3 regions of the Marivibrio sp. genome follow, and region 2 is predicted to be linked to each of the others. Evidence: riboswitches for the same ligand, from Rfam matches in the RefSeq annotation. Region 2 holds a riboswitch; each other region holds the start of a gene.
What was found. Region 2 has a riboswitch for cobalamin ahead of RIB45_RS09310 (hypothetical protein). Riboswitches for the same ligand answer to the same signal wherever they lie in the genome.

Region 1 (10,256 bases), on a different contig from region 2:
CGATCAGCTTGTGGGTGCCGCCCATGGCGTAGTGGACGCCCCAATGCCGCTCCAGATGGGCGATCAGCGCGTAGATCGAGGTCACCTGGAACGGATTGCCGCCGATCAGCAGCGGATGAAGGCTGAGCGCCGTACGCAGCTTCGGGTGCTTGAAGAAATGCGAAACCAGCCCGTAGACGGTGCGATAGGCCTTGAGACGCACCAGGTCGGGGATGGTCTTCACCATGGCTCTGGGATCGTCGAAGGTCTGGTCGCCAAGCTCCAGGAAGCCGACGCGGAAGATCGCCTCGCTCTGCGCCATATAGCGCTCGAAATTCTCGGCGTCGGCCGGGCTGATGCGCGCGATCTCGGCGCGCATGGCCGCCGGATCGCTGCAGAGCGCGAATTCGTCGCCGTCGTCGAAGCGCACCTTGTAGAAGGGCTCCAGCGCGCGCAGCTCGACGTCGTCGGAGAAGCGCCGCCCGCAGAGATCCCATAACTCCTCGAACAGGAACGGCGCGGTCACGATGGTCGGCCCGGCGTCGAAGGTGAAGCCGTCCTGCTTGAAGACCGCCGCCCTCCCGCCGGGCCCGTCGAGGCGCTCCAACACCGTGACCCGATAGCCTTTCGCGCCGAGCCGGATCGCCGCCGCCAGCCCGCCGAAGCCGCTGCCGATGACGATCGCGTGCGGGCGCGACTCGCCTTCGTCCGATCCGGGCGGATCGGTCGGCGGCGCGGCGGCGTCTGCGGAATCGAGCGTCAACATCACGTGACAGTATCAGGCGCACATCCGCCGGACGCAAGGGATGAACACCCCTTCACAAAAAGGGGTCGCCTTATCACATGGGCCGTAGACGCAAAGGATAGAAAGGAGAGATCTCCGATGGAGACCAGAGACGTGCTGCAGAAACGGCTCGAATCGCAACTGCACGAAATCAAGGCCGAGATCGAGAAGATCGAGGCCAAGGCGAAAGCCAAGGAGGCCGACGCCCAGATCGAAAGCCAGGAGAAGCTCAAGGAGCTCCGCGAGAAGCGCGAGCGCACCGAGCAGAAGCTGGAAGACCTGCGCAACGCCAGCGAAAGCGCCTGGGAAGACGCCAAGGCGGGCGTGCAGCTCGCCGTCACCGACCTGAAGGCGGCGTTGGACAGCGCGAAGTCGCGCTTTTAAGAGCCGCGGCGATCGACGCTGAGACGGAGCGTCGTCGGGATCAGTCCCGGCGACGCTCTTTCAGTTTGCGCATCACGGGCCGCGCGGCCAGCGCCGCGACGACGCCGAGCGTCACCGCCGTCAGCAGGATGTCGAGCCCGCCGAGTTCGTGAGCGATCGCGTGCAGCGTGCCCGACATCGGCTCGTGTCCCGGATGGGCGAGGACCGGCGTCGCAATCAGGGCGGCGGACGCGGCGGCGCCCAGGGCGGTCAGCGTGGTGCGAATCATGTCTTTCAATTCTCCATTGGCGAGGGCCCTCCGCCCTCTTCTCGGATGAAGCGCAACGTCGCGACGGCCGGTCTCCTGGCTCGACCCCGTCTCCGCCTTCCGCCTTCCCGGTCGCGCGACCAGTGGCGTCTTTGGAAGGCGGCCGCTTGGGGCCTTACAGTGGCGGGGGCCGCGCCGGCCTTGCACCGGCTTCCCGATTATCCCGAACGCAAAAGCGCCCTGGACCGTCACGAACGAACCGGACGGTAGCGAGGCGCAGGCGCTCCCGCAACGGTTTCATTGGCGCAGGCCGCCCGCCGCCCTAACTTTTCGCCCATGACGACGGACGCCGATCCCGAACGCTGGCTGCAGGTGACCGACGGCGGGCTCTATTGCGCGCCGGGCGACTTCTATGTCGACCCGCACCGCGGGGCCGAGCGCGCGGTGATCACCCACGGCCACGCCGACCACGCGCGCTGGGGCAATTCCCATGTGCTGGCGACCGAAGGCACGTTGGCGATCATGGCCGCGCGCTACGGCGCCGACGCCTGGAAGACCAAGCAGACGCTGGCTTATGGCGAGACGGTCAGGATCGGCCCGGTCGCGGTCTCCTTCGCGCCGGCGGGCCATGTGCTGGGGAGCGCGCAGGCGGTCCTCGAATACAAGGGCGCGCGGGTCGTCGTCTCCGGCGACTACAAGCGCCGGGCCGATCCCACCTGCCCGTCGTTCGAGCCGGTCGCCTGCGACGTCTTCATCACCGAGGCGACCTTCGGCCTGCCGGTCTTCCGTCATCCGCCGGATTCGGAGGAGATCGGGAAGCTTCTGCGCTCGCTCGAGACCTTCCCCGAGCGCACGCATCTGCTGGGGGCCTACGCGCTCGGCAAGGCCCAACGGCTTTTGCGCCTGCTGCGTCAGGCGGGCTACGACCGCACAATCTATCTGCACGGCGCGATGACGGCGCTCTGCGAGCTCTATGAGGCGCACGGCGTGGCGCTCGGGCCGCTCGAGCCGGTGAGCCGTCGAGACAAAAAGAGCCTCGCCGGCGAGATCGTGCTGTGCCCGCCCTCCGCCTTGGCCGACAAATGGAGCCGCAGCTTCAAGGACCCGCTCAGCGTCATGGCGTCGGGCTGGATGCGGGTGCGCCAGCGCGCGCGCCAACGCAACGTGGAGTTGCCGCTGATCCTCTCAGACCACGCCGATTGGGACGAGCTGATCCAAACGCTCGCCGACGTCGGCGCGCCGCGGGTCTGGGTCACCCACGGCCGGGAGGAGGCGCTGGTCCATTACGCCCGACGCGAGGGCTATGACGCGGACGCCCTTTCCCTCGTCGGGCGCGAGGACGAGGAGGACGACTGAACCGATGGCGGTCAAAGCCTTCGCCGACTTGCTGGAGCGTCTCGTCTTCACCGCGTCGCGCAACGGCAAGCTGCGCCATCTTGAACGCTACTTCGCAGAGACCCCCGATCCGGACCGCGGCTGGGCGCTGGCGGCCCTGACCGACGGGTTCGAGAAGCGCGTCGCCACGCCCGCCGTCATTCGCGGGCTGATCGAAGAGCGCGCGGACCCGGTCCTCTTCCGCCTGTCCTACGACTACGTCGGCGATCTGGCGGAAACCGTCTCTCTGATGTGGCCGGGGCCGGACGAGCCTGCGCGGGAGAACGCGCCGCTCGCGCTCTCGAGCGTCGTCGAGACGGTGCAGGAGGCGCGCAAGAAGGACGTCCCCGATCTGCTGGCCGGGTGGCTCGACCGGCTGGACGCCGGCGGCCGCTTCGCGCTCCTCAAACTGCTGATGGGGGGCTTGCGGGTCGGCGTCTCGGCGCGCCTCGCCAAGACGGCGCTCGCCGGCTACGGCCAGGTCGATCTCGACCGGATCGAGGAGCTGTGGTTCGGCCTCGCGCCGCCCTATGAGGACCTCTTCGCCTGGCTCGACGGCCGGGCCGGGCCGCCGGCGGTGGACGACCGGCTGATGTTCCGCCCGATGATGCTGGCCAACCCGTTGGAGGAGACGGAGCTCGACGGCCTAGACCCCGCCGACTTCGCCGCCGAATGGAAGTGGGACGGGATCCGCGTTCAGTTGGCGGCTTCGGAGGGGGCGGCGAAGCTTTTTTCACGCACGGGCGACGAGATCGGCGGAAGCTTCCCCGAAATCGTCGCAGGCGCAGACTTCGACGCCGTCTTGGACGGCGAATTGCTGATCCTGCGCGACGATCAGGTCAGACCCTTCAACGATTTGCAGCAACGCCTCGGCCGCAAGACGGTCTCGGCCAAGATGCTGCGCGACTATCCCGCGCATCTGCGCGCCTACGACATGCTGTTCGACGGCGGCGAGGATTTGCGCGCCCTGCCGCTCGACGCCCGCCGCGCGCGCCTCGCCGCCTTCGTCGCGCGTCAGAACAAGAGTTGGCTGGACCTGTCGCCGGAGGTCCCGTTCGAGAGGTGGGACGAGCTGCACGGCCATCGCTCCGACGCGCGGGAGGCGGGGATCGAGGGGCTGATGCTGAAGCGCCGCGACAGCGCCTATCTGGCAGGCCGACCGAAGGGGCCGTGGTTCAAGTGGAAGCGCGATCCGCTGGTCGCCGACTGCGTGCTCATGTACGCCCAGCGCGGCCACGGCAAACGCTCCAGCTTCTATTCCGACTACACCTTCGGCGTCTGGCGGGGCGAGGAGATCGTGCCCGTCGGCAAGGCCTATTTCGGCTTCACGGACGTGGAGCTGCGCCAGCTGGACAAGTATGTGCGCGACCACACGGTGGAGCGCTACGGCCCGGTGCGCGCGGTCGAGTTCGGGCTGGTCCTGGAAGTTGCGTTCGATTCCATCCACCCCTCGACCCGCCACAAATCGGGTCTCGCCATGCGCTTCCCGCGCGTCTCCCGCATCCGCTGGGACAAGCCGCATGAGGAGGCCGACCGGATCGAGACGCTGGAGGCGCTGGTCGAGAAGCCGGCGGCGGATGCGGCGGCCGGATAGGCCTCCGTCAACGCCCGGCGCCCCCCGCGAAAGCGGGGCCCTCTGTCGGGCGGGCTCCGGCGATTGGGCGGATACCGCAGACAGGTCCCCGCTTTCGCGGGGACTTCTTGCGTGTTTCACGCGGCCCCAGTCAGGCTATCCCGCGACCCGCCGCCGCATCTCGGCTCCTACGTCTGGTCAAGGCGGCGTCTCCAGCGTAAATAGCGGCGCATGAGCGCAAGCGTCCCGCATTCCGCCGATCTGACCGCCCCCCGCGACGACGCCCGGAACCGCCGGGCGGTCGGCCTCTGGCTCGCCGCGAGCGCGCTGATGGTCTTCGCCATGATGATCATCGGGGCGATCACGCGGCTCACCGAAAGCGGGCTCTCGATGGTGGAGTGGCGCCCGCTGATCGGGACGCTGCCGCCCTTTACGGACGCAGAGTGGGCGCGGGTCTTCGAGCTTTACCGCGAGACCTCGCAATACCAGCTGATGAACCGCGGCATGTCCCTGGAGGCCTTCAAGGAGATCTTCTTCTGGGAGTGGTTCCATCGCTTCTGGGGGCGGATGATCGGGGTCGTCTTTGCGGCGCCCTTCCTCTGGTTCCTGATCCGCGGGCGGATGCCGGCGGGCTATGTGAAGCACGGCTTCATCCTGCTGGTCCTCGGCGGGCTGCAGGGCGTCATCGGCTGGTGGATGGTGAAGAGCGGCTTCGTCGACCGGACGGAGGTGAGCCAATATCGTCTCGCCGTCCATCTCGGCATGGCCTTCTTCATCCTGGGCTATCTGGTGTGGCTCGCGCTGTCGCTCTTGTGGCCGATCGAGGCGGGGCGGGCGGCCGCGCCGAGAGGCTACCGCCGCCTCGGGGCTTGGTGCCATGCGGTGGTCTTCTTAACCGTTCTCTCCGGCGCGATCGTCGCGGGCAGCCGGGCGGGCTTCATCTACAACGAATGGCCGACCATGGGCGGCGGCTTCGTCCCCACCCCCTTCTGGGACGCCGCGCTCGGCTGGCGGAACCTGTTCGAGAATCTCTCTGTCGTGCAGTTCGACCATCGCATGATGGCCTATCTGACCACGGCCGTCGTCGCGGCCTTCTGGCTCTGGACGGTGCGCCAAGGGGCCGCGCTGCACGCGCGCGTGCGCTGGGCCGCGCATGCGCTGATGGCGGGCGTGCTGCTGCAGGTGACGCTGGGAATCGCAACCTTGCTCTCGATCGTCTGGCTGCCGCTCGGCGTGCTGCACCAGGCGGGCGCGGCGATCGTCTTCTGCCTGACGCTGTGGGCGTTGAAGGAGTTGCGGGGCGCGCCCGCCCAAGCCTGAGGGAGCCCCCCGCGAAGGCGGGGACCTCCTCACACTCGCTCCACCGCTGCTCGGCGCTCGCATAGGCCCCCGCCTTCGCGGGGGCTCGTCGTATGACGCGGATCTACTCGATCGTCCCCGCGGCGCGCAGCCGCTCCAGTTCGACCTCTTCCAGTCCCAGCCGCTCCTGCAGCACCTCCGTCGTGTGCTGGCCGCGCGTCGGCGGGGCGTGGCGGTAGCGGATCGGCGTGCCGGAGAACTTGATCGGGTTTGCGATCAAGGGCGCGGTCCCGTCCCCCCCGGCCTGATGGTGCGGCAGATTGATCTGCATCTCGCGCGCCGTCACTTGCGGGTCTTCGAACACGCGGTCGATGGTGTTGACGGGGCTGCAGGGCACGCCGATCTCGGCCAGGCCGTCGACCCACTGGTCGATCGTCTTCGCGCGCATGTAGCGCGGCATTTCGGCGTAGAGCGCCTCGCGATTCTCGACCCGCAGGCTGTTGGTCAGGAACCGCGGATCGACCGCCAGATCCTGCGCGCCGGCGAAGTTGCACCATTTCTGAAACTGCGAATCGTTGCCGACGGCCAGGATGACATGGCCGTCCGCCACCTCGAAGACCTTGTAGGGCACGATGTTCGGATGCTCGTTGCCCAACCGTCGCGGCACTTTGCCTGAGAGCAGATAGTTGCAGCCCTCGTTCACCAGCCAGGCGACCTGCGTATCCAAGAGGCAGGCGTCGATATGCTGCCCCTCGCCCGTGCGGTCGCGGTGGCGCAGCGCGGCCAGGATCGCGGTGGCGGCGTACATGCCGCACATCACGTCGGCGATCCCGACGCCGACCTTCATCGGCTCGCCCTCCGGCGCGCCGGTGATGGACATGATCCCGCCCAATCCCTGGGCCAAGAAATCGTAGCCCGCGCGTTTCGCGTAGGGCCCGGTCTGGCCGAAGCCGGTGATCGAACAATAGACGAGGCCGGGGAACTCCTTTTTCAGGTCCTCATAGGCGAGCCCGTATTTCTTCAGGCCGCCGACCTTGTAGTTCTCCACCAGCACGTCGCAGCTCTCAAGCAGCCGGCGGATCAGCGCCTGCCCCTCGGCGTCCGCGATATTGACCGCGACCGAGCGCTTCGAGCGGTTGGAGGAGAGGTAATAGGCGCTCTCCTGGGTCGGCGCGCCGTCCTTGCCCGGCAGATAGGGCGGCCCCCATTTGCGCGTGTCATCCCCGGCGCCCGGTCGTTCGATCTTGAGCACGTCGGCGCCCAGATCGCCGAGATACTGCGTGCAGGTCGGCCCGGCCAGAATGCGGCTCAGGTCGAGCACGCGCAGGCCGTCCAAGGGCAGGGGGGCGTCAGTCATCGTGTCCTCAGCGTCAGGGTCTCGAAGAAAACCTTTCCCCGTGGGAGAGGTCGGGCGCGCAGCCGCCCGGGTGAACGGCTTTGCTCGACCGCCGGGCGCGGCCCCTCACCCCGTCCCCTCTCCGGTGGAGAGAGGCCGTCGCCTACAGCCGCCCGTCATACGCCTTGCGTTTGATCCGGGCTGCGATGACGGTGAAGCGGTCGCGGGCGAGCGCCGTCTTCAGGGCGTCGGCGAGGTCGAGCCGGTTGTCGACCGTCACGCCCACGCCGCCCATCGCGTCCGCCGTCGCGGCGAAGTTGGTCTCGGTGAAATCGACGCCGACGTTCTTCAGCTTCTCGCCGCGCTGCTTCAGTTCGATCAGCGCCAGCGAAGCGTCGACGAAGACGACGACGACGATCGGGGTCTTCAACTCGCGCGCGGTGGCGAGTTCGCCCAGCACCATCTCAAGCCCCGCGTCGCCGGTGAAGCAGACGACCGGCCGGTCCGGCGCCGCCAGCTTCGCGCCGATCGCCAGCGGCAGCGCGCCGCCCATGGTGCACAGGCCGGACGATTGCAGCAGCGTGCGCGGCGCCGGGCACTCCCATATCTGGCTCAGCATGATGCGATGGGCGCCGCTGTCGACGGTGGCGACCGTCTCGGGCGGCAGGGCCTGGCGGGCGGTGGCGATCAACGCGGCCGGCCCCCAGTCCTCCTCGGTGAAATAGGCTTTCGCAAGCGACTCCTTGGCGCGGGTCGGCTCGCCGCGCTTCCAGACGCGTTCGCGCGATTGACCGGCGGCGCCCAGCGCCTCGACCCCCGCCTTCACGTCGCACACGAAGCTGAGGCTCGCCTGGTGCATGGAATGATCGGCGCCCTCGGCGGCGATCTCCACCACCCGGGTCGATTTCGGGTTCCACAGATTGCGCCAGCCGACGCGCATCTCGATCGGGTCGTAGCCGAACAGCAGGATCAGGTCGGATTCCTTGATCAGCGGATGCAGGATCTTGTCGGCGGCCGGCGAGAGACCCGCGCCGCCGAGCGCCAGCGGATCGTCCTCCGGCAGCACGCCCTTCGCCTTGTAGGTGGTGATCAGCGGCACGCCGAAGCGGCGGCAGAAATCGGCGACCGCCTTCTCCGCCCCGTGGTTGAGGACGTCGACGCCGGCGATGGCGATCGGGCAGCCGGCTTCCTTCAGCCAACCTTGCGCCGTCTCCAGGTCGCGCCCGCTCGGCGCCGTCGCGCTGTTCGCGGCGCGGCGGTGGGCGGTCGAGGGATAGGGCTGCGCGCTGCGGGTCAGCTTGATCGGCAGGTCGATATGGACCGGGCCGGGGCGGCCGTCGCCCGTTCGCCCCATCGCGATCGCCAGCGCCTTCTCGACGATCTCGCCGACGGCGCCGTCGGCCAGCTTGAAGCTCGCCTTGGTGATCGGCCGAAAGAGTTGTTGGTGGTCAAAGACCTGATGGGTGTAGGTCGCGGCCTCCGCCTCCTCGACGCAGCCTGTGAGCACGATCAGCGGCACGCGGTCCTGCCAGGCGTTGGCGACCACATTGACGCCGTTGGCCGCGCCGGGGCCCAGCGTCGCCACCATCACGCCCGGCGCGCCGGTCATGTGCCAGGTCCCCTCGGCCATGAAGCCGGCGGCGTTCTCGTGCTTGGCCAGCTGGAAGGCGACGCCGGCGGCCTCGAGCGCGTCGATCATGCTGACCACCTCGCCGCCGGGAATCCCGAAGGCGTGGCGGCAACCCGCCTCAGCGAGGCGTTCGGCGATCAGTTCGGCCGCGGATGCGGTGCGTTTCATCGGATGGTTCGGCCCCTTCTTGCGCCCAGTTCCGGGGCCTTGGGACCGATCATTCGGCCGCCCGCAGGCCCCGCGCCGCTGCGTCGTCCCGCGCGTCGTCGCGCAGATAGCCGTCGCGGCCTTGCGGCAGTTTCCGCCCAAGGATGCGGCTTGCAACCACGGTGCGCAAGATTTGCGCGGTCCCGCCGCCGATTGTGAACATGCGCACGTCGCGGCAGATGCGCTCCAATGGGTTGTTCCGGCTGTAGCCCCGCGCGCCGAACAGCTGCAACGCGTCGTTGGCGATTTTGATCGACGTTTCGGCCGAAAAGATCTTCGCCTGCGCCGCCAACTGCACGTCCGGGAAGGGATCCGCGCTGGCGGCCGCGCGATGCAGCATCAGGCGCGAGGCTTCGAGCCCCGTCGCCATGTCGGCGAGCATCCACTGCAGGCCTTGGAATTCGGCGATCGGGCGGCCGAACTGCTCGCGCTCCTGAACCCAGGCGAGCGCGTGCTCATAGGCGCCCTGCGCCAAGCCGAGCGCCACCGTGCCGGCGCCCACGCGCTGCGAATTATAGGCCGTCATCAGATCGGCGAAGCCGCGCTTGAAGCCCGACGGCGGGATCACCGCCATCGCCGCCGGGATTTCCATGTCGCGGAAGAAGACTTCGGTCTCGGGGATGCCGCGCAGGCCCATCGTGGGCTCGCGCGCGCCGATCTCCAGGCCCGGCGTTTCGTCTCGGACGGCGAGGAAGCCGCCGATTCCCTGCGCCTCGCCCGCCTCGTCGAAGACGCGCGCGAAAATCAGATGCAGCTTGGAGACGCCGCCGCCGGTGATCCAATGTTTCGAGCCGTTGAGGATGTAGGAGTCACCGCGCTTGTCCGCGCGCGTGGTCATCTCGGCGGCCGCGCTGCCGGCCTCCGGCTCGGTGATGCAGATGGCGGGCTTGTCGCCGGCCAGCACCAGATCGGCCGCCAGGCGTTTCTGCTCTTCGGTCCCATAGGCCATGACGGCCGAGACCGCGCCCATGTTCGCCTCGACCGCGATGCGGCCGGTCACGCCGCACACGCGCGCCATCTCCTCGACCAGCACGGCCGCGTCCAGGAAGCTCGCCCCGCGCCCGCCATAGGCCTTGGGTATCGTCATGCCGAAGAAGCCGGCGTCGCGCAGGGCTGCGACATTGCCCCAGGGATAGGATTCGGTGCGATCGACCTCGGCCGCATTGGGGCGGATCGCGTCCTCGGCCAGATCGCGCGCCTCGGCGCGCAGGCGCTGCTGGGCGTCGGACAAGAAGAAGCTCGGCTCGGTCATCACACACCCCCTCACGAAGACCTCACGAGTTTGTGAGCGCCCGCTTCATCACGCAACAGAATTATCCTGAACACTTACTTCAATTTCTCTTATGATAAGCCTCATGAATCTCCGCGCTCTGCAAACCCTCGTCGCGGCGGTGGAGGCCGGCGGCTTTCAGGCGGCGGCCGACCGGCTGAACCTGACGCAAT
Region 2 (10,256 bases):
TCGGCCAACGCCTGACGATAGCCTTTGTCGGCGAGCGCCAGCGTAAAGGGGAGCGTTGCGTTGTTGAGCGCAAAGGTCGATGTGCGGGCCACTGCGCCCGGCATGTTGGCGACGCAGTAATGAACCACGCCTTCCTCGATATAGGTCGGCTCGGCGTGGGTCGTCGGACGCGAGGTCTCCAGGCAGCCGCCTTGGTCGATCGCAATGTCGACGACCACGGAGCCTTCCGGCATCGTCTTCAGCATCTCGCGGGTGATGAGCTTGGGCGCCGCCGCGCCGGGCACCAACACCGCGCCGATCACCAGATCCGCCTCCTGGACGCCCTTCTCGATGGCGTCGACTGTCGAATACAGCGTCTTGGCTCGGCCCTGGAACAGCTCGTCCAGCTCCGCCAGCCGGCTTGCGCGGCGTTCGAGGATGGTGACGTCCGCGCCCATGCCGACCGCCATGCGCGCCGCGTTCGCGCCGGAGACGCCGCCGCCGATGACCATGACCTTGGCCGGCGGCACGCCCGGCACGCCGCCCATCAGCACGCCGCGCCCGCCCTGAGCCTTCTCCAGGCAATGCGCGCCGGCCTGGGCGGCCATGCGGCCGGCCACCTCGCTCATCGGCGCCAGCAGCGGCAGGCCGCCGCGCGCGTCGCTCACCGTCTCGTAGGCGATGGCGATGGCGCCGCTTTCTTTCAGGCCTTTAGTCTGCTCGGGATCGGGCGCAAGGTGGAGATAGGTGAACAGCACTTGGCCCGCGCGCAGTTTGGCGCATTCGAAGGCTTGCGGCTCCTTGACCTTCACGATCATCTCGGCCTCCGCGAAAACGGCGTCGGCTCCGTCGACGATGCGCGCGCCCGCGGCCTCATAATCCGCGTCCGGCGCGCCGACGCCGCCGCCGGCCCCGGTCTCCACCATCACCTGATGGCCGTGATGGACCAATTCGCGCACGCTGGTGGGGGTCAGCCCCACCCGGTACTCGTGGTTCTTCACTTCCTTCGGCACGCCGACCAGCATCGCCTTCACCCCTTCTCTTCGGCTTGAAACCGGTTGTTGATTGCACAGACCAGTGTAAGCCTGCGGCCGGGGAATGTCCTTTCGTCCTGAGCGGACCAATCGGCTTGTTTTGCAGAAAATTTGCGTTGCAAGCGATGTATCCGCATATATCTTGCAAAAATGACCTTTGACGCCGCCGATATCCGCATCCTGGAGGCGATCCAGGATCACGCCCGCGCGACGCTGGCCGAGTTGGCGGAGCGTGTCGGCCTCTCCGCGTCGAGTTGCCAGCGCCGGCTGCAGCGTCTTGAGCAGGACGGCGTCGTGGAACGCTACACGGCGGTGTTGAACGAAGCGCGGCTCGGGTATCAGTCGAGCGTCTTCGTCAAGGTGACGCTCGCGTCGCAGACCGAAACCCACTTGAAGGCGTTCGAGGGCGCGGTCGCCGCCTGTCCGGGCGTCGTCGACTGCTTCCTGCTGGCGGGCGAGGCGGATTATCTGCTGCGCGTGGTTGTCGCCGACATGCGGGATTTCGAGCGCATCCACCAGCAGCACCTCTCGCGCTTGCCGCATGTTCAGCGCATCCAATCCAACGTCGCCTTGCGCCCCGTGGTGCATCGCACGGTGCCGATCCCGGGGAGCGCCCGCGCGGCGCTCGACGCTCCTCATTCGTAATCGGCGAGATCCCGCCCGAGGCGCCGGCACACGGCCGCGATCTGGTCGCGCTCGCCGGGCGCGTATTCTCCGTCGGCCCGACTGACGGCGAGGCAGACTTTGACCAAAAGATCCCCCGCCTCAGCGTCGTCCTTCATGCGCGCGACCGCATCCAGGGCGCGCTTTCGGCCTTTTGTCGGGTTTGCGGTCACGCCCTCGACATACTCGTTGAAGAGGTCGACGGCCTCATGCACGTCGAACAGCGCCAGCCGGTCTATCGCCTCCAGCACGTCGTCGACGCGGCTTTGTTCCGATAGCGAGACCTCGCCGTCCGCCATCGCCACGAGCGCGCACGCCGCCATCGCCGCGTCCAGGAACGGTTGCTGGCGATGGCGCTCCAACGTGTCGGCGATGGCTTGGCGCAACGTGTCGAACATAATGAGCGCGAGACCTTCGTCGCGGAACCGGACGGGCGAAGACCGATCATCGCCCGAAGCCCCGCCCGCGGTCAATTCGCCGCCGACGGAACGGGCGCCGTCGTTTTCGCGCTGGTCAAAGCCTCGAACTGGTGTAGCCTTTTTCTTCATCGAGGCGGTTCCCCGGAGACGGGGACGAAGAGGGAATTCGGTGCGGCCCGTCTGACGTCGGGCCTATGCCGAAGCTGCCCCCGCAACTGTAAGCGGCGAGCCTCGTCGCCCCAGCGCGCCACTGCGGCGTCCGCTCGGGTCCCGATCGCAACCGATCGAGGGACCGGCGGACCGCGGGAAGGCCGGCGACGAAGCCCTGACCCGCGAGCCAGGAGACCTGCCGCCTCCCAACCCTAGTCGACGACCGGGCGGGGTGCCCCGGGAGGAGGTTTTTATGGCGTATTTCGATTCGGCCCCTTCCTTCGCGACGCGGGGCAGCGCCGCGCGATCGCACGACGGCGACTCCATGCGGGCGCATGACGGAGACTCCCTGCGCGCGCATGACCGCGACTGGGCGCGGCTTGATCCCAGCGCTGCGCTGCGCGGGCTGCTGGCGCTCGACGATCCGCCGACGGGCCTCGCGGAGGACGCGTTGTTGGGCTGGCTGATCGCGCTGCCGGGCGGCGTCGACCCGGCCGACGCGGCGCGCGAGTTGGCCAAGCGGCCGGAGCTTTCCGCGAGCGGCGGCGAGGCGGCTCGGCTGCGCGACCTGCTGCGGGACGTCTCGCGCTACCCTGCGGCGGCGCTTTCGCGCGGACGCAGGCGACGCTAAGCTCATCGCCACGCCGCCGGGCGCAGGTCCGGCCGCAACGAGGACGAGCGGAGCGGATCATGCCATTCGTCAGGCGCGACGGCCGGGGCGCAGTGGTCGCCGTGGAGGCGCGGAAGTCGGAACGCTGCCCGCACTATATGGCGGCGGACGACCCTGAGCTTGCCGCCTTTCTCGAAGAGCTGGGCCTCGGCTCGGGCGCGCGCGATCCCCAGAATCTGCTGACGCAGAGCGATCTGGAAATGAGCCGGGTGTTGGAGGATCTGGTCGACCTTCTGATCCGCAAGGGCGTGCTGGACGCCGCCGAACTGCCAGCCACCGCGCGCGAAAAACTGACCCGCCGGCGCGAGCTTCGAGGCCACCTGAAATGGCTCGCAGAGATCGTGGGCGAGGACAAGGTGATTTGACGGAGGCGACCGGCGGCGCCGGCTTGGACGGACCCATGCTGGGCCGCGCGCTGTCGATCGCCGGCCTGACGGTCGACGGCTCGTCGAGCGCGTTGAGCGTTCTTGCGGGCCGCTTCATGCGCCTGAACGCCCACCAGAAGCGGCACTATGAGGCCAATTGGGCGGAACTGCTGAACCGGCTCGAACGGGTGCTCGACGCCGCGGCGAGTGCGGCGGACGTTCTGGCCGAGATGGACCCTCCGCCCGAAAGCGACGGTCTCGTCAGCGCCTTCATCCGACGTCAGAGCTTTCCGGTACGCATAGCGCCGGGCGCGTTTGTTCCCAAGCCGGGACATCTCGTCGTCGTTAGCGACGGACGTTATCGCCAGGCGCCGCGCGCCGCCTGCCGGGACGAACGCTATCGCGACGCCGTCGTCGCGGCGATCGACCCGCGTGTCGACGCCGTCGTCGAACTGGGCTGCGGCTGGGGGCGGAATCTCGCCGCGATCGCCGCGCGCCTGGGGCGGCCCGACCTGCACTATGTGGGCGCGGAACAATCGCACAGCGGCCGCCAGGCGGCCCAAGCCCTGATGGCGAAGCCCGGCGGCGGACGCTTCACGGCGGCCGCTTTCGACTTCTACGCACCCGACTTCTCCTTCTTGGAGGGGCTAAAAAATCCCGTGATCTTCAGCTGCGCGGCCGTCGAGCAAATCGCGTTTCTGCCGCCGTCTTTCCTGGTCGATCTCGCCAAGCGCGCGCCCGGATGCCGCCTCGTACTGTTCGAGCCGTTCGGCTGGCAGGCGGATGCGGCGTTGGCCCAGGCGACGCTCGGCCGCTGCTTGACCGCAGTGCGGGACAATGCGCCGCTTTCCGCGATCGCGGAGCGCTACCGCTTCGATCTGGACGACGCCGTCCTGAACGCGAACGCAAGCGTTTGGGCGCTTTGCTGCTGCTACAATATGAACCTCTTCTCACTGATCCGGCGCGGCGAGGCGGACGGCCTGTTCGCGATCGAAGAACTGGTTCTGAACCAGGCCGGCTCGAACCTCTTCAATCCCTACAGCCTCGCCGTATTGCGCATCGCCTCGGACGCGTGAGCGTCGGTTGCGCCGTCCGTCGCCCTCGTTTTATATGAAACGATCGAGAGGTCGAACGCCGAAGAGGGTCAGGATGGATCAAGCCGCTCCTTCCTCCGGGAAAGACGACGCGCTGGTGTTGGAGCGCTTCCTACCCTATCGCCTCGCCGTCTTGGCGCACACGGTGAGCGGCGCCTTGTCGACGATCTATCGCGATCGCTTCGACCTGACGATTCCGGAATGGCGGGTGCTGGCGAATCTCGGGCGGGAAGAGCCGAGTTCGTCCAATCGCTTGGCCGAGCGCGGCTCGATGGACAAGGCCAAGGTCAGCCGGGCGGTCGCCCGCCTGACGGAGGCCGGTCTCATCACCCGGGAGACCGATTCGCGCGATAATCGATTGATCGTCCTCAGGCTCTCGAAGCGCGGGCGAAGCGTCTATCAGCGCATCGCGCCGCTGGCGCTGGCCTGGGAAGCGGATCTGCTGGAGGGATTGGGCGATGAGGAGCGCGCGGCGCTCGACGCCGCGCTCGCCAAACTGCAGGCCCGGGCGGAAGCGCTGAAGGGCGAGGCCGGAGGGTGATCGGCCCCGCCGCAGTCCCGAAAATGGGGCTGGAGCGAACGGCGTCGCCATGGGCATCATAGCCGCGGTTCGCGCGCCGTTTCAGGATCACCGCCCCATGACTAAGAAAAGCACCAAGACGCCCTGGATGCCCGCCCCGGATTTCGGTCGCGGCCTGCCGCCCGGGCTCGGCCTAAATCTGCTGGTTCGCGACGTAGAAGCGTCGGTCGGCTTCGCCCAGCACGTCTTTCAGGCGGAGCCGGTCTATTGGGACGAGGATTTCGCCTTCCTGCGCCTGCCCGCGATCGGCGCTCAGTGGATGCTCCACGCCGACCACACCTATTCGGATCATCGGATGAGCGGCCTCGTGCGCTCCGTCCAGGGGCGGGGCGTCGGCGCGGAATTCCGGCTCTACGGGCTCGACCCTGACGTCTGCGAAGCGCGTGCGCGCGAATGGGGCTACACCGTCCTCGACGGGACGATCGACAAGCCCCACGGGCTGCGCGAGTGCTATCTGTTCGATCCGGACTGGTATCTTTGGGCGCCGTGCGTCCCGCTGGCGGCCGAGCCGCCGGGGTGAGCGCTACTCCGCCGGCGCGGCGACGCTCCGGCGCTCGGCGCGCACCCGGTTGGTCACCATCCGCTCATACAGCGCTGCGATCCGCCGGCTGCCCGTCTTGACGCAAGCGAAGGGAAGTAAGGCGTGAATCAGGCAGGCGAGGCCGGCCAAGAAGCACCCGCCGGCGAAGCTCAGCGCCTGCCCCATATGCTCGCCGTAGCTTTCTCCGACGCTCGCCGGGTGCTCGGTGAACAACCGCTTGAGATCGGTCATGGCGCGCTCTCCTCTCTCGCTCTCAGGATGACGCGACCAGCCTAATGCGATCGGCGGGACAAATCTTTGCGAACATCGCGCCGATCCTGGATGGTCTTAGAAAAAGATTTTATAATAAAAGCGTTTACTGGTATGCTATCGCACCCCTGCCCCGAAAGAAGAAACAGTGGACGCAATCGACCGACGGATTCTGGCCGAACTGCAGCGCGACGCCGCGCTGTCGATGAGCGAGTTGGCGGAGCGCGTCGGCCTGTCCACCACGCCCTGCTGGCGTCGGGTCAAAGCCTTGGAGGAAAGGGGCGTGATCCGGGGACGGGTGGCGGTGTTGGATCCGTCCAAGATCGGTCTGGGGGTCACGGTGTTCGTCGCCGTTCGCACGGCCCACCACAACGCCGACTGGCTATCGCGTTTCGCGGAGGCCGTGAAGCAGTTTCCCGAGGTCGTGGAGTTCTACCGCATGTCGGGCGAGATCGACTACATGCTGAAGGTCGCGATCCCGGACATCCCGGCGTTCGACCGCTTCTATAAGCGCCTGATCGCCTCGGTCGACATGACAGACGTCTCCTCGTCCTTCGCGATGGAGGAGATCAAGAACACGACGGAACTGCCGCTCGACTATTTGACGTAAGCGGGAGCCGCGTCTTTTCACGTCCCGACGCGCCGCCTATGTCTTAAGCTCAGCGACGCCGACGAGACGCGCCGCGCGACGAACAAGAGGAGCGAGCTTATGGGCGACATGATCAAGATCGACTGTCCGGACGGCCATCAGGTCGACGGCTATCTGGCGGAAGCCGACGCGCCCAAAGGCGGCGTCATCGTCATCCAGGAATGGTGGGGGCTGAACGACCAGATCAAGCGCACGGCCGAGCGGTTCGCCGCCGCAGGCTACACGGCGCTCGCGCCCGACCTCTATGAAGGCCGCATCGCCGGCGACGCCGATGAGGCCAACCACATCATGAGCAATCTCGACTGGGGCGGCGCGGTCACGCAGGAGGTGCGCGGCGCCGCCCAGGCGCTCAAGGCCAAGGGCCTGAAGGTTTGCGTCATGGGCTTTTGCATGGGTGGGGCGCTCACCATCATTTCGGGCGTGAAGCTGGACGAATGCGATGTCGCCGTCTGCTTCTACGGCATCCCGCCGAAGGAGCAGGCCGACCCCGCGCAGATTCGGGTCCCCTTCCAAGGCCATTTCGCAACGCAGGACGATTGGTGCACGCCCGAGGCCGTCGGCCAATTGGAGGCGGAGTTGAAGCAGGCGCCGGCGCCGGTGGCGGAATTGCACCGCTACGAAGCGCAGCACGCCTTCTTCAACGATCAGGTCGAGGCCTACGACAAGAACGCCGCTGAGACCAGCTGGGGCCGCACCATCGACTTCCTGGAGAGGCATCTGGCGACCTAGACGCACGGCGAAAAAAACGCCGCGTCGACAGAAGCGCGGCGACGGCCTATAGAAGCCGGCATGAAACCCTACCGATTCAACCAGGGCGCGGGGCCGGTGCTGGTCAGCATCCCCCATGCCGGCTTGGCCGTTCCCGACGAAATTCTGGCGCGCTTCACCCCCGAAGCGCGCCGGCTTCCCGATACCGACTGGCATGTCGACCGGTTGTACGACTTCGCCGCCGATCTCGGCTGCTCGGCGCTGGCGGCGAACTATTCGCGTTATGTGGTCGATCTCAACCGACCGCCGGACGACGAAAATCTCTATCCGGGCCAGAACACCACCGGCCTCATTCCCATCGACACCTTCGACAAGCGGCCGATCTATATCGACGACTGCGGCCCCGACATGGCGGAGACCTTCGCGCGCGTCGACGGCTTCTGGACGCCCTATCACGAGGCCCTTCAGGCGGAGATGACGCGCCTCGTCGGCGTCCACGGCTTTGCGGTCCTGTGGGAGGCGCATTCAATCCGCTCTCGCGTGCCGCGACTCTTTGAGGGCAGGCTGCCCGACCTCAACTTCGGGACGGCGGGCGGCGGCGCCTGCGACCCGGGCCTCGCCAAAGCGCTGGCCGCGACGGCGGAGGAGGCCGGCGGCGCGTTCACGCAGGTCTGGAACGGGCGCTTCAAGGGCGGCTACACCACGCGTCAATACGGCCGCCCCGCGCAGGGCTGGCACGCGGTGCAGTTGGAGCTGACCCAGGACCTCTACATGGACGAAGCGCCGCCCTTCCCCTACCAGCCGGCAAAGGCGGAGCGGCTGCGTCCGGTCCTGCGTGCGCTCCTGGAGACGGCGCAGGCCTGGCGCCCCTGACGCTTAGCGCGGACTCCGCGAGATCTCGGGGTCAAGCCCGGGCTTGACGCTCCTTCTCTTCCCGCATCCAAGAAAATCCTTGGCCCTTATGGCCGAGCTTCACCCGGCCGTCCTCACGATGCGCGCCTCCTCTCTATTCCGTCGTCGCGACCACTCGGAATCCGACGTCGTAGGCCTCATGGGTCAGCCGGCCCGACGCGCGGTAGCTGGGGGTCGAGACGGTGCGGTCGAAGTACCAGCTGCCGCCCTTTCGCACGCGCGCGCGGCAGTCTTGCGCCGCCTCGGCGGCGTGGCTCGGCCGCCAGCAGTCGCGCGTCCATTCCATCACGTTGCCCAGCATATCGTGGAGGCCGAAGCCGTTCGGCGGCAACGATCCGACCGGCAGCGTGCGCCCGGGCGCCGCCGACAGACACCCGTCGCAGTTGGCGATCCCCGCGCCGGTCGACGGGGCCGGCGCGCCGCCCAACGCGGCGTACTCCCACTCCCGCTCGCTGGGCAGACGGTAGGCGCGGCCGGTGCGCGCCGCCAACCAATCGGCATAGGCCTGCGCCTCGTCGAAAGTGACGTAGATCGCCGGCCGGTCCGCGCGGCCCCAGTCGCGATCCCACGGGATCTCCGCGCAGCCGCCGTCGTCGACGCAGGCCTGATACTGATCGAAGGTCGTCTCGGTTCGGGCGATGGCGAAGGGCGCGTCGATCGCAGCCGGCGTGGCGGGCGCCTCCGCACGCCGCCCGCCCTGCTTGCCCAGGATGAACGTCCCGGGCGGCAGGACGACCATCTCCGGGCAGTCGGCGCAATCGCGGAAGCGCTCCCCGGGCGGGGGCAGCGCCTCTTCCGCCGCGGCCGCGCCGAGGGCGGCCAACGTCAGCAAGGCCGCGAGCGCCGACGCCTTCATCGCACTACGAGCCCGCCGCGCACAACGCCCGCGCACGGATCGCCCCCCAGCCTGTAGGCGAGCGTCGCCGGCGTCTCGATATCCCACAGCACGAAATCCGCGCGCTTTCCGACGCGCAGGCTGCCGCACTCTTGGTCGAGCCCCAGCGCCTTCGCGCCGTTCAGCGTCACGCCCGCCAGCGCCTCTTCCGGCGTCATGCGGAAGAGCGTGCAGGCCATGTTGAGCACGAGCCGCAGCGAGGTGATCGGCGAGGAGCCCGGATTGACGTCGCTCGCCAGCGCCATCGGGACCTTGTGCGCGCGGAAGGCCGTCATCGGGGGCAGTTGGGTTTCGCGCAGGGTGTAGAAGGCGCCCGGCAACAGCACGGCGACGGTCCCGGCCTGCGCCATTGCAGCGACGCCCGCCTCGGTCGTGTATTCCAGATGATCGGCGCTGAGCGCCCCGTATTCCGCCGCCAGCGCCGCCCCGCCCAGATCGGAGAGCTGGTCGGCGTGCAGCTTGACGGGCAGCCCGGCGGCCTTGGCGGCGTCAAAGACGCGCCGCGTCTGATCCGGCGAAAAGGCGATCGTCTCGCAGAAGGCGTCGACCGCGTCGGCCAGGCCTTCAGCGATGACGCGGGGCAACTGCTCCTCGATCACCTGGTCGATATAGCCGTCGGCGTCCTGCTTGAAGGCGGCCGGCAGCGCGTGCGCGCCAAGAAAGGTCGTCCTCACCGTCACCGGCCGGCTTTCCCCCAACGCCCGCGCGACGCGCAGCATCTTGGCCTCGTTCTCGGGATCGAGGCCGTAGCCGGACTTGATCTCGACCGTGGTGACGCCCTCGGCCAACAGATCGTCGAGGCGCGCGCCCGCGCTCTCCAGCAGCGCGGACTCGTCCGCCGCGCGCGTCGCCTCGACGGTGGAGACGATGCCGCCGCCGGCCTCGGCGATCTCCTCGTAGCTCGCTCCTTCCAGGCGCAGTTCGAATTCCCGCGCTCGGTCGCCGCCGTAAACCAGGTGGGTGTGGCAGTCGACCAGCCCAGGCGTGATCCAGCGCCCGCCGGCGTCGCGCACCTGAGAGGCCAGCGCCTCGGGCGCGTCGGGCAGATTGGCCCGCGGTCCCACCCAGGCGATGCGCCCGGCCTCGACCGCCAGCGCGCCGTCCTCGATCGCGCCGTAAGGGCGCGAGGACGGCTCCATCGTCGCCAGATCCGCGTTCAGCCAAAGTTGATCCCACATCGCGCACCCACCTTTCCCGCCCGTCCCGATCGGCTTGCGTCTTCCGAGCGGCCGGGTCAGTTTTCCTGTCCTTCAGCAAGCCACAAGCGCCGCCGCCGCGCCAGCCCCGCCACCCGATCCGGAGCGATTGCATGTCCGAACTCTTCGTCCCCTGCGTTCTGACCCCTGAG
Region 3 (10,256 bases), on a different contig from region 2:
CGGAGCAGCGAGAGAAGTTCCTGGGCTACGCCGAGATCCGCGAGGTCTTCAACGTCACCAAGGCCGGCAAGGTGGCGGGCTGCATGGTGACCGAAGGCACGGTCAAGCGCGGCGCCAAGGTGCGTCTGCTGCGCGACGACACGGTGATCCACGAGGGCTCGCTCAAGACCCTGAAACGCTTCAAGGACGACGTCCGCGAGGTGCAGCACGGCTACGAGTGCGGCATGGCGTTCGAGAATTACGACGACATCAAGGTCGGCGACTTCATCGAGTGCTTCGAGGTCGAGGAGGTGGCGCGCGCGCTGTAAGCGCGCGCGCGGCCTCCCCGGCTCGCCCCCCTCACTTCCACCGCAAGGCGGCATAGGGCGATGAGCGCGAAAGAACCCACGCAGCGCCAGCTTCGCGTCGGCGAAGAGCTGCGCCACGCGCTGGCGCAGATCATTCAGCGCGGCGAGCTGCGAGACCCGGCGCTGGCCGGCGTGTCGGTCACCGTCTCCGAGGTTCGGGTCAGCCCGGACCTGAAGAACGCGGACTGCTTCGTCACCCCGCTCGGCGCCTCGGCCCAGGATAAGGCGGCGGGCGAGGCGCGCGAGCGCGAGGTTCGCGAGGCGCTGCAGCGCGCGGCCTCCTTCCTGCGCGGTCAGGTGGCCCGCGAGGTGAAGCTGAAATTCACGCCCAACCTCCGCTTTAAGACCGACAAGAGCTTCGACGAGGCGGCGCGCATCGATGCGCTGTTGAGTCGTCCGGAGGTTCGGCGCGACATCGCGAAACCCGATTCCGACGACGACTGATCGGCGGGCGCGCAGGGCATGGGGCGCAGAAAGAAAGGCAAGCCGATCGACGGCTGGCTGGTCCTGGACAAGCCGGCCGGGCTGGGCTCGACCGACGCCGTCAGCCGCGCGCGCCGGCTGTTCGACGCCCGGAAGGCCGGCCACGGCGGCACGCTGGACCCGTTCGCGACCGGCCTTTTGCCGATCGCCTTCGGCGAGGCGACCAAGACCGTCCAGTACGTCATGGACGGCGAAAAGACCTACCGCTTCACCGTGCGTTTCGGCGAGACGACCGACACGCTCGACCCGGAAGGCGCGGTGACCGAGCGCTCCGACCTGCTGCCGGACGCGGCCGCGATTGAGGCGGCCCTGCCCGCCTTCATCGGCGAAATCCAGCAGGTTCCGCCGCAGTTCTCCGCCGTCAAGATCGACGGTCGACGCGCCTACGACAAGGCGCGCGCCGGCGAAGAGGTGGAGATCGCCGCGCGGCCCGTGACGATCCGCGCGCTGAGCCTGATCGAGCGGCCCGACCCGAGCCGGGCGGTGCTGGAGATGCAATGCGGCAAGGGGACTTACGTCCGCGCCGTCGCCCGCGATCTCGGCGCGTCGCTGGGCACCGTGGCGCTGGTCGAGGATCTGCGCCGCACGGCGGTCGCCGGCTTTGCGGAAACCCAGGCGATTTCCCTTGAAGCGCTGGAGCGATTGGGGCATAACCCCGCCGCATTGGCGGAGCGCCTGCTCCCCATCGAAGCCGCGCTGGACGGTATCCCGGCGATGGCTTTGAGCGAAGCGGAGGCCACGCGGCTCAGAAACGGCCAGGCGGTCTCGCTTCTCCGGAAGATCGATCTCGATCGGATCGGCGCGCTGCAGGACGGCGACGCGCTGGTCGCCCTCTACAGGGGCAGGGCCGTGGCGCTGGCGCGTTACGGCCGGGGCGAGATCAAGCCGATCCGGGTGCTGGCGGCGCGCTGAGCGGGCGCCGCGGATTTATCAACCCGATACCGTGGAAGAGGACGAACGCAAGAGATGTCGATCACCAAGGAACGCACCGCGGAACTGGTCAAGGAATACGGCGGATCGGACGGCAATTCCGGCGCGCCGGAGGCGCAGATCGCCATTCTGACCGAGCGGATCACGAACCTGACCGAGCATCTGAAGGGCCACAAGCAGGACAATCATTCCCGCCGCGGCCTCCTGATGATGGTCGGCAAGCGGCGGCGCCTGCTGGACTATGTCCGCCGGCGCGACGAGGCGAAATACAAGACGCTGATCGCCAGCCTTGGCATTCGCCGCTAAGCAGAATTGAGTTTCGGGCGGGGCGCCCGCGACCTGAAAAGTCGCCGGCGCCCCGTTCGCATTTGTCGCTCCCGTTTTTCGACCGCCCCGGCTCAGGCCGGTCGGCCGAAACGGGGCCCGCCGCGGGACAAGTCCCCCGCTCGGCGGAGGGGTCCGGGCCCGAGCCGCATGCGCGCGGCGCTCCCGGAGGCGACGACACCATAGGCGCATCGCCCGGCCGTCGGCCGGGGCCGCGAAACAGCCCGCGCGCCGACCAAGCGCATGAAGCGGGCTAGACCGATCCGGGTGGGGACGACCGACAGACCCGGGTTTCGCGACAGGCCCCGACGACGGCCCGACAAGGGGCGGCGCGCCGGCCGGACCCCCTCATGGGGAGGGGGCCGGTTGACCGCTGAAAAGAGATGCGGGCGGCCTCCGCGACGACGCGCGGGCCGCACGCCGAACGACTGAAGAGACGAGATGTTTCAAATCCACAAACGTGAAATCGAGTGGGGCGGCCGCACGCTGACCCTGGAGACCGGGCGCATGGCCCGACAGGCCGACGGCGCGGTGCTCGCCACCTACGGCGACACGGCGGTGCTGTGCACCGTCGTCTTCGAGAAGCAGGAGAAGGCCGGCCTCGACTTCTTCCCGCTCTCGGTCCACTACCAGGAGAAGACCTACGCGGCGGGCAAGATCCCCGGCGGCTTCTTCAAGCGCGAAGGCCGGCCGACCGAGAAGGAGACGCTGACCAGCCGTCTCATCGACCGTCCGATCCGCCCGCTGTTCGTCAAAGGCTTCAAGAACGAGACGCAGGTCATCTGCACCGTCTTGAGCCACGATCTCGAGAACGATCCCGACATCCCTGCGATGATCGGCGCCAGCGCGGCGCTGACGATCTCCGGCGCGCCCTTCATGGGTCCGATCGGGGGCGCGCGCGTCGGCGAGATCGACGGCGAGCTCACGCTCAACCCCTCGATGCTCGACACCAAGCTGAACAGCGCGCTCGACCTCGTGGTCGCCGGCACGCAGGACGGCGTCCTGATGGTCGAGTCCGAGGCCTCCGAACTCTCGGAGGAGCGCATGCTCGAGGCCGTCATGTTCGGCCACAAGGCGTTCCAGCCGGTGCTCGACATGATCATCGACCTGGCCGAGGACGCGGCGAAGGAGCCGTTCGACCTGCCGGGCGAGGATCCGGCGGCCGAGCCGGTTCGCGCGCGCCTGAAGGAGCTGGCCGAGGCCGGCCTCCAGGACGCCTATGCGATCAAGGACAAGCTGGAGCGTCAGAACGCCGTCGGCGAGGTCAAGAAGGCCGCGATCGCCAAGCTCGAAGAGGAGGAGCTTGACGTCTCCCTGGCGGGCAAGCTCTTCAAAGAGCTAGAATCCGGCGTCGTGCGCGGCAATATCCTGAAGACCGGCAAGCGCATCGACGGCCGCGGTCTGGCCGACGTGCGGCCGATCGACTGCCAGGTCGGCGTGATCCCGCGCGCGCACGGCTCGGCGCTGTTCACGCGCGGCGAGACCCAGGCGCTGGTGGTGACCACGCTTGGCACCGGCTCGGACGAGCAGATCATCGACGCGCTGGAGGGCGAATTCCGCCAGCACTTCATGCTGCACTACAACTTCCCGCCCTATTCGGTGGGCGAGGCCGGCCGCGTCGGCTTCACCGGGCGGCGCGAGATCGGCCACGGCAAGCTGGCCTGGCGCGCGCTCAACCCGCTGATGCCGGAGAAGGAGAGCTTCCCCTACACGATCCGCGTGGTCTCGGAGATCACCGAATCGAACGGCTCCTCCTCGATGGCGACCGTCTGCGGCACCTCGATGTCGATGATGGACGCGGGCGTGCCGCTGGAAAAAAGCTGTGCGGGCATCGCCATGGGCCTGATCAAGGACCCGGAGGGCGTCGCCGTGCTGTCCGACATCCTGGGCGACGAAGACCATCTCGGCGACATGGACTTCAAGGTGGCCGGCACGCAGCAGGGCGTGACCTCGCTGCAGATGGACATCAAGATCACCTCGATCACCGAGGACATCATGCAGACCGCGCTGGCCCAGGCCCGCGACGGGCGCCTGCACATCCTGGGCGAGATGGCCAAGGCCATCACGTCGGGTCGGGAGGAGGTCTCCTCCAACGCGCCGCGGATCGTCACGATCCAGGTGCCGAAGGACAAGATCCGCGACGTCATCGGCACCGGCGGCAAGGTGATCCGGGAGATCTGCGAGGTCACCGGCGCCAAGGTCGACATCGACGACGACGGGACGGTCAAGGTCGCCTCCGTCGACGGCGACGCCGGCCAGAAGGCGGTCGAGTGGATCCAGGGCATCGTCGCCGAGCCGGAGCCCGGCAAGCTCTATCGCGGCAAGGTCGTGAAGATCATGGACTTCGGCGCCTTCGTGAACTTCATGGGCAACCGCGACGGGCTCGTGCACATCTCAGAGCTGGCCGAAGGCCGCACCGAGAAGGTGAGCGACGTGGTCAACGAGGGCGACGAGGTCTGGGTCAAGTGCCTGGGCGTCGACGAGCGCGGCAAGGTCCGCCTCTCGATGCGCGTCGTCAATCAGGAGACCGGCGAGGACATCGAGGACCAGCTGCCCAAGCGCGAGCCGCGCGGCGGCGGCGACCGGGGCGACCGCCCCCGGCGGAACCGCCGCGAGGACTGATCGCGCCCCATCGGTCTGAGAGCAGCCTGAGACGAGAGACGCCCGCGGGTCCGCCCCGCGGGCGTTTTTCATCGCAGCCTCTCCCGGCGCCCCCGCGCAAGCGGGGGCCTTCCGCGGCCCGCGCCGCCGCCGGCGCGCCGCTCGACCAGGTCCCCGCTTTCGCGGGGACTCCCGACAGCGTTGTCGCGCTTGCCGCAGTTTTCCGCCCGGCGCCCCCGCGCAAGCGGGGGCCTCTCGCGGCCCGCGCCGCCGCCGGCGCGCCGCTCGACCAGGTCCCCGCTTTCGCGGGGACTCCTGCGGGGTTTATGGGGCCGGGCGTTTGTTATCAGGCGCCCCCGCGCAGGCGGGGGCCTCCCGCGGCCTGCGCCGCCGCCGGCGCGCCGCCCGACCCGGTCCCCGCTTTCGCCGGGGACTCTGGCGCGGGTCTGTCATCGCCGCTTGACCGTCGATAGCGTCGCGTCGTACTGATTCCGGCAGACGATCGGTTCCCCGGGACGGCCAAAGGCCTGGGGGATTAAAAGGGAACACGGGGAGAGCGCCTACCCATCAGGGGGCGCCGAGCCCGGGCTGCCCCCGCAACCGTAGGCGGCGAGCGGGGATCCCCGATCCGGCCCTGAGAGAGGGCGGATCGGCGAAGCCACTGGGGCGCGTTCGCGCGCGCTGGGAAGGCGGATCCTTCAGCGACGACCCGCGAGCCGGGAGACCTGCCGAGCGTTGAGGCGCGCCCATTCGGGGCCGCTTCGCCTGAAGGGCCTGCCGCTGTCGCGCGCAGGCGTGTTTCGTCGGGTGTGACGAAAGAAGGGGGAAGACTTCCATGCAGACCATGACCGCCAAGACGGGCGCCGTCGCGCGCCCGCAAACCCGTCTCGCCGCCGCGCTGTTCGCCGCGCTGTTCGGCGCCCTCCTCGTCTTCGGGGCGGGGCTCGCCAATTCGTCGACGCTGCACAATGCGGCGCACGACGCGCGCCACGCCTTCGCCTTCCCCTGCCACTAAGGCCGGGGATCGGCGTCACGCCGAGGACCGTTCCATGCTGAAACGCATCATCGCCCCGGCGCTGGCCGCGGGCGTGCTCGTCGGCGCGCTCATCTCGGGCCTGCAGACGATCACCACGACGCCGATCCTGATGGAGGCGGAAACCTATGAGAGCGCCGCCGCCCCGGCGCTCGACGGATTCCGCATCGTGCTCGCGCACGCCGAGCACGACCACGGGACGGGCGCGATCGGCGCGCCCTGGGCGCCGGACGCCGGGATCGAACGGCTGCTCTACACCGTCATGGCCAACATGGTGCTGGCGACGGGCTTCGCGCTGCTGCTGACTGCCGCCTTCGCCGTTTATGGCGGAAAAGTGGACGGCCGGCGCGGCCTGATCTGGGGCTCAGGCGGGTTTCTCGCGCTGACGCTGGCCCCGGCGGCCGGCCTGCCGCCGGAGCTTCCCGGGACCTTCGCCGCCGACATCGTGGACCGCCAGATCTGGTGGATCGGGACCGCTCTCGCCACGGCCGCGGGCCTAGCGCTCGCCGTCTTCGCGAAAGAGGGCGCGGCGAAATGGCCGATGATCCTGGGCGGCCTCGCCCTGATCGCGCTGCCCCATCTGATCGGCGCGCCGCATCCGGGCTACGCCGGCGGCGCGCCGCCGCCGGAGCTGGCGGCGGAGTACGCCGCCACCTCGATCGCGGTTTCCGCCGTCTTCTGGGCCTTGCTCGGCTGGACGGCGGGGACCTTCTGGGCCCGCGGCGAAGCGGAGGCGGCGGCCGAGGACGCCGCGCGCGCCGGGGTGCGATGACGCGCGGCGCCGACGATCCGGCGGAGGCGGTGCGGACGCTGGCCCGCACGGTCGACCGGGCCGCCCTGTCGACGCAGACGGCGGACGGGGGCGCGCCCTATGTCTCTCTCGTCCTCACCGCCTGCGATTTCGCCGGCCGGCCGGTGATGCTGTTGAGCGACCTGGCCGACCACACCAAGAACCTGAAAGCCGACCCGCGCGCCGCCCTGCTGCTGGACGGCACGGCCGGCCTCGCGGAGCCGCTGACGGGCGCGCGGGCCAGCCTTTTGGGCCGCATCGAGCGCGTGGCCGACGCGGCCGAGCGCGCCCGCCTGCAGGGGCGCTATGTGGCCCGCCATCCCTCGGCCGCGCTCTACGCCGGGTTCGGCGATTTCGCGCTCTATCGCTTCGAGATCGAGCGCGCCCATCTGGTCGCCGGTTTCGGACGCATCCATTGGATCGAGGAGGCGGACGCCCTGCTCTACCCCGGCTCGGCGGACGCGGCGGGGCTGTCCGCGGCCGAATCGGACGTCGTCCAGCACATGAACGAGGATCATTCCGACGCCGTCGCCCTCTACGCCAACCGGCTTCTCGGCCTCCCGGGGGCGGGCTGGCGGCTGACCGGGATCGACCCCGAAGGCGCGGACCTGCGCCGTGGCGGCGAGACCGCGCGGCTTCCCTTCGACAAGCCCGTGCGCGACGCCGAGGCCGCGCGGGTCGAGCTCGTACGGCTGGTCAAACGCGCGCGGGCGTAACGGGGTCTCGGCGCCCCGGGGCGGGCTGAACGGCTTTCGCGCGGACGCCTGCGCGCCGGGCGCGCCGTCGGGCCGCGGAATCGGTTGATCCCCCCGCCCCGCCCCGCTATGCAAACCCTCGGCCGTCGACCGCCCCGTCCCGCGGGTCGACCGGCGGCGTCGTCAGAACAGCCGAAAGCCGCGCCCGGCGCCGCCTCCCGACACGGGGAAAGCGGCCGGTCGCGGATCGGATGGGGTCCGGGGCGAGGCGCGCCGCTTGCAACGAAGCGCGCCCTCCCCGAAGAACCGCCGGGCCGCCGCCCTCAGGGCGCGGCCGGGCCGCTTGCAAGGAGGAGGAAAGCCTTGGCGTCGAAAGATCTCGGGACTCCCAGCGCGTTCGGGCTCGACAATCACGGGGTGGTCAATCCGGGCCCGGTTCACTGGAACTACGGCGCCGAGGCGCTCTACGAGGAGACGGTGCGCCGCGGCCTTGGGACCATTACGACGGGCGGCGCGCTCAGCGTCGAGACGGGCGCCTACACCGGCCGCTCCCCCAACGACAAGTTCATCGTCGACGAGCCGGCCAACCGCGACCAGGTCTGGTGGGGCGCGGTCAACAAGCCGATCGAGGAGCGCCGCTTCGACCAGCTGCACGCGCTGACCGCCAGCTACCTTCAGAACCGCGACGTCTTCGTCCAGGACCTCTACGCCGGCGCCGATCCGGAGCATCGGCTGCGGGTGCGGGTGGTCTCGGAGAGCCCGTGGCACAGCCTGTTCGCGCGCAACATGTTCATTCGCCCCGCGGCGAGCGAGCTGAGCGGCTTCGAGCCGGATTTCACGATTCTGCACGCGCCGCATCTGAACGCCCTGCCCGGACGCGACGGCACGAATTCGGAATGCTTCGTGCTGTTGAATCTGGCCCAGCGCCTGGTGCTGATCGGCGGCACCCGGTACGCGGGCGAGATCAAGAAGTCCGTCTTCTCGATCATGAACTACCTGCTGCCGGCCCGCGGCGTGCTGCCGATGCATTGCTCCGCCAATATCGGCGAGGCGGGCGACGTCGCGATCTTCTTCGGGCTCTCGGGCACCGGCAAGACGACGCTGTCGGCCGACGGCACGCGCCGGCTGATCGGCGACGACGAACACGGCTGGTCCGACAACGGCGTCTTCAATTTCGAGGGCGGCTGCTACGCCAAGGTGATCAAGCTCAACCCGGAGATGGAGCCGGAGATCTGGTCCACCACCCGGCGCTTCGGCACGATCCTCGAAAACGTCGTCTTCGATCCGCAGACGCGCGAGCTCGACCTCGACGACGGCACGTTGGCCGAAAACACCCGCGCCAGCTATCCGATCGACTTCATCCCCAACATCGAGCCGACGGGCCAGGGCGGACAGCCGAAGAACATCGTCATGCTGACCGCCGACGCCTTCGGCGTGCTGCCGCCGATCGCGGAGCTGACGCCGGAACAGGCGATGTACCACTTCCTGTCCGGCTACACCGCCCGCGTCGCCGGGACGGAGCGCGGCGTGACCGAACCGCAGGCGACCTTCTCCACCTGCTTCGGCGCGCCCTTCATGCCGCGCCATCCGACCGTCTACGCCCAGATGCTGCGCGAGCGCATGGCGCAGTCCGGCGCGCGCTGCTGGCTGGTCAACACCGGCTGGTCCGGCGGCTCTTACGGCGAAGGGCAGCGGATGTCGATCCACCACACCCGCGCCATGGTGCGCGCCGCGATCGAGGGCAAGCTCGGCTCCGTCGCCAAGGTCCCGGACGAGAATTTCGGCGTGTTGATCCCGGAGGCCGTCCCCAACGTGCCGGCGGAGGTGCTGCAGCCGAAAAGCACCTGGGCCGACGGCGGACGCTATGACGAAGTGGCCCGCACCCTGCGCGGCCTGTTCGAGAAAAACTTCGAGCAGTTCGAGGACCACGTCTCCGACGACGTCAAGAAAGCGGGAATCTACGCAGCCTAGGGACCCGGCGCGACGCCTCAGCGGATATCCGCCTGTGCGGGAGTTCCTGGGCGGGACCGATGTAGGGCTTTCGCTTTTGGTGGGGCGGCGCGTCGGAGCGTGTTAGACTGGACGCCAGACCAGTCGAAGAGGACGCCTGAGACCTCATGGAGCTCTATCCGGACGGACCGACGCCGACCGCGCCGATCGATCTGCCGCCCGCCGCGGTGCGGGTGGAGGCGGCGGAGGACGGCGGGCCGATCCTGCACGGCCTGCCCGAGCGGGCGCCGAGCTTCGGGGCGGCGGCCGAATGGCTGGACTGCGCGGCCGTCCGCACGCCGGACCGGCCGTTCCTGATCGCGCCCGGCCTGTCGCTCGGCTTCGACGAGGCGGCCGGCCTGACCGACGGCATCGCGCAGGCGCTGATCGATCGGGACCTGGGCGCCGACCGACCCCTGATGATCCACGGACCCGGCGAGCCGGCGGCGATCCTGATGCATATCGGCGCGGTCAAGGCGGGCGTGCCGACCGCGATCGCGCCGCGCGCGCCGGCGCGGCTGGCCGCCGAATCGGGGCCGGGGCTGGTCTACGGCCTGGACGGGCGCGCCGCCCAGGCGGTCAGCGACATCCTGGAGACCACCGGCGCCGGCCGGCCGGAGACCGTGATCGGGGTGCGCGGGGTGGAGCGCATTGCGCTGACCCGCGCGACGATCGAGATCATGGAGGCGCGCCAACGCACGCCGCTGGACCGGGCGTTCGCGCTCTATCCGGCCGCCCAGCGTTCGCCCTCGCCGCATTCGGTGATCGCCTCGCGGCGCTCCGCCGCGGCCGCGACCTCGGCCCTGTTGGCGGCCTGGCCCTTCGCGGCGGTCCGGCACACCGTGGTTCTCAGCTCCGGCGACCCGCTCGACCCGCTGGGGGCCGGACCGGCGACCCGGCTGGTCATGGCGGTGGGCGGCACGATGATCCTGCACGCCGGCCAGTCGCGGCGCGGCGAGATCGCCTCGCTGCTGAAGGCGTCCGGCGAGACGGGCCCGACCTTGATCGCCGAGCCGGCCGCGGCGCTGGAGCATTTGTTGGACGCGGCCGACGAAGACCCGCTG

Region 1: it holds a riboswitch for cobalamin, as region 2 does, so the genes downstream of both, RIB45_RS06495 (HupE/UreJ family protein) here and RIB45_RS09310 (hypothetical protein) in region 2, are expected to answer to the same signal.
Region 3: it holds a riboswitch for cobalamin, as region 2 does, so the genes downstream of both, RIB45_RS17420 (CbtB domain-containing protein) here and RIB45_RS09310 (hypothetical protein) in region 2, are expected to answer to the same signal.

The regions. Positions count from the first base shown of each region.
Region 1 covers NZ_JAVJQE010000008.1:29,233-39,488, reverse strand. The annotation lists gene RIB45_RS06505 (phytoene desaturase) at 1-745, opposite strand, end outside; gene RIB45_RS06500 (sll1863 family stress response protein) at 863-1,147, shown strand; gene RIB45_RS06495 (HupE/UreJ family protein) at 1,188-1,415, opposite strand; cobalamin riboswitch at 1,464-1,659, opposite strand; gene RIB45_RS06490 (ligase-associated DNA damage response exonuclease) at 1,731-2,750, shown strand; gene RIB45_RS06485 (cisplatin damage response ATP-dependent DNA ligase) at 2,755-4,362, shown strand; gene RIB45_RS06480 (COX15/CtaA family protein) at 4,573-5,661, shown strand; gene RIB45_RS06475 (CaiB/BaiF CoA transferase family protein) at 5,765-6,997, opposite strand; gene RIB45_RS06470 (thiamine pyrophosphate-binding protein) at 7,140-8,774, opposite strand; gene acdA (3-sulfinopropanoyl-CoA desulfinase) at 8,824-10,065, opposite strand; gene RIB45_RS06460 (LysR family transcriptional regulator) at 10,169-10,256, shown strand, end outside.
Region 2 covers NZ_JAVJQE010000009.1:115,076-125,331, forward strand. The annotation lists gene ald (alanine dehydrogenase) at 1-1,004, opposite strand, end outside; gene RIB45_RS09300 (Lrp/AsnC family transcriptional regulator) at 1,164-1,658, shown strand; gene RIB45_RS09305 (TerB family tellurite resistance protein) at 1,649-2,074, opposite strand; cobalamin riboswitch at 2,213-2,463, shown strand; gene RIB45_RS09310 (hypothetical protein) at 2,499-2,876, shown strand; gene RIB45_RS09315 (hypothetical protein) at 2,936-3,280, shown strand; gene RIB45_RS09320 (class I SAM-dependent methyltransferase) at 3,277-4,356, shown strand; gene RIB45_RS09325 (MarR family winged helix-turn-helix transcriptional regulator) at 4,430-4,915, shown strand; gene RIB45_RS09330 (VOC family protein) at 5,013-5,474, shown strand; gene RIB45_RS09335 (DUF6356 family protein) at 5,478-5,726, opposite strand; gene RIB45_RS09340 (Lrp/AsnC family transcriptional regulator) at 5,893-6,354, shown strand; gene RIB45_RS09345 (dienelactone hydrolase family protein) at 6,454-7,122, shown strand; gene hutG (N-formylglutamate deformylase) at 7,183-7,974, shown strand; gene RIB45_RS09355 (formylglycine-generating enzyme family protein) at 8,108-8,869, opposite strand; gene hutI (imidazolonepropionase) at 8,866-10,086, opposite strand; gene RIB45_RS09365 (formimidoylglutamate deiminase) at 10,218-10,256, shown strand, end outside.
Region 3 covers NZ_JAVJQE010000015.1:330,696-340,951, reverse strand. The annotation lists gene infB (translation initiation factor IF-2) at 1-308, shown strand, start outside; partial or broken gene rbfA (30S ribosome-binding factor RbfA) at 363-791, shown strand; gene truB (tRNA pseudouridine(55) synthase TruB) at 810-1,742, shown strand; gene rpsO (30S ribosomal protein S15) at 1,797-2,066, shown strand; gene pnp (polyribonucleotide nucleotidyltransferase) at 2,526-4,706, shown strand; cobalamin riboswitch at 5,172-5,432, shown strand; gene RIB45_RS17420 (CbtB domain-containing protein) at 5,521-5,700, shown strand; gene RIB45_RS17415 (CbtA family protein) at 5,735-6,490, shown strand; gene RIB45_RS17410 (HugZ family pyridoxamine 5'-phosphate oxidase) at 6,487-7,224, shown strand; gene RIB45_RS17405 (phosphoenolpyruvate carboxykinase) at 7,567-9,174, shown strand; gene RIB45_RS17400 (hypothetical protein) at 9,321-10,256, shown strand, end outside.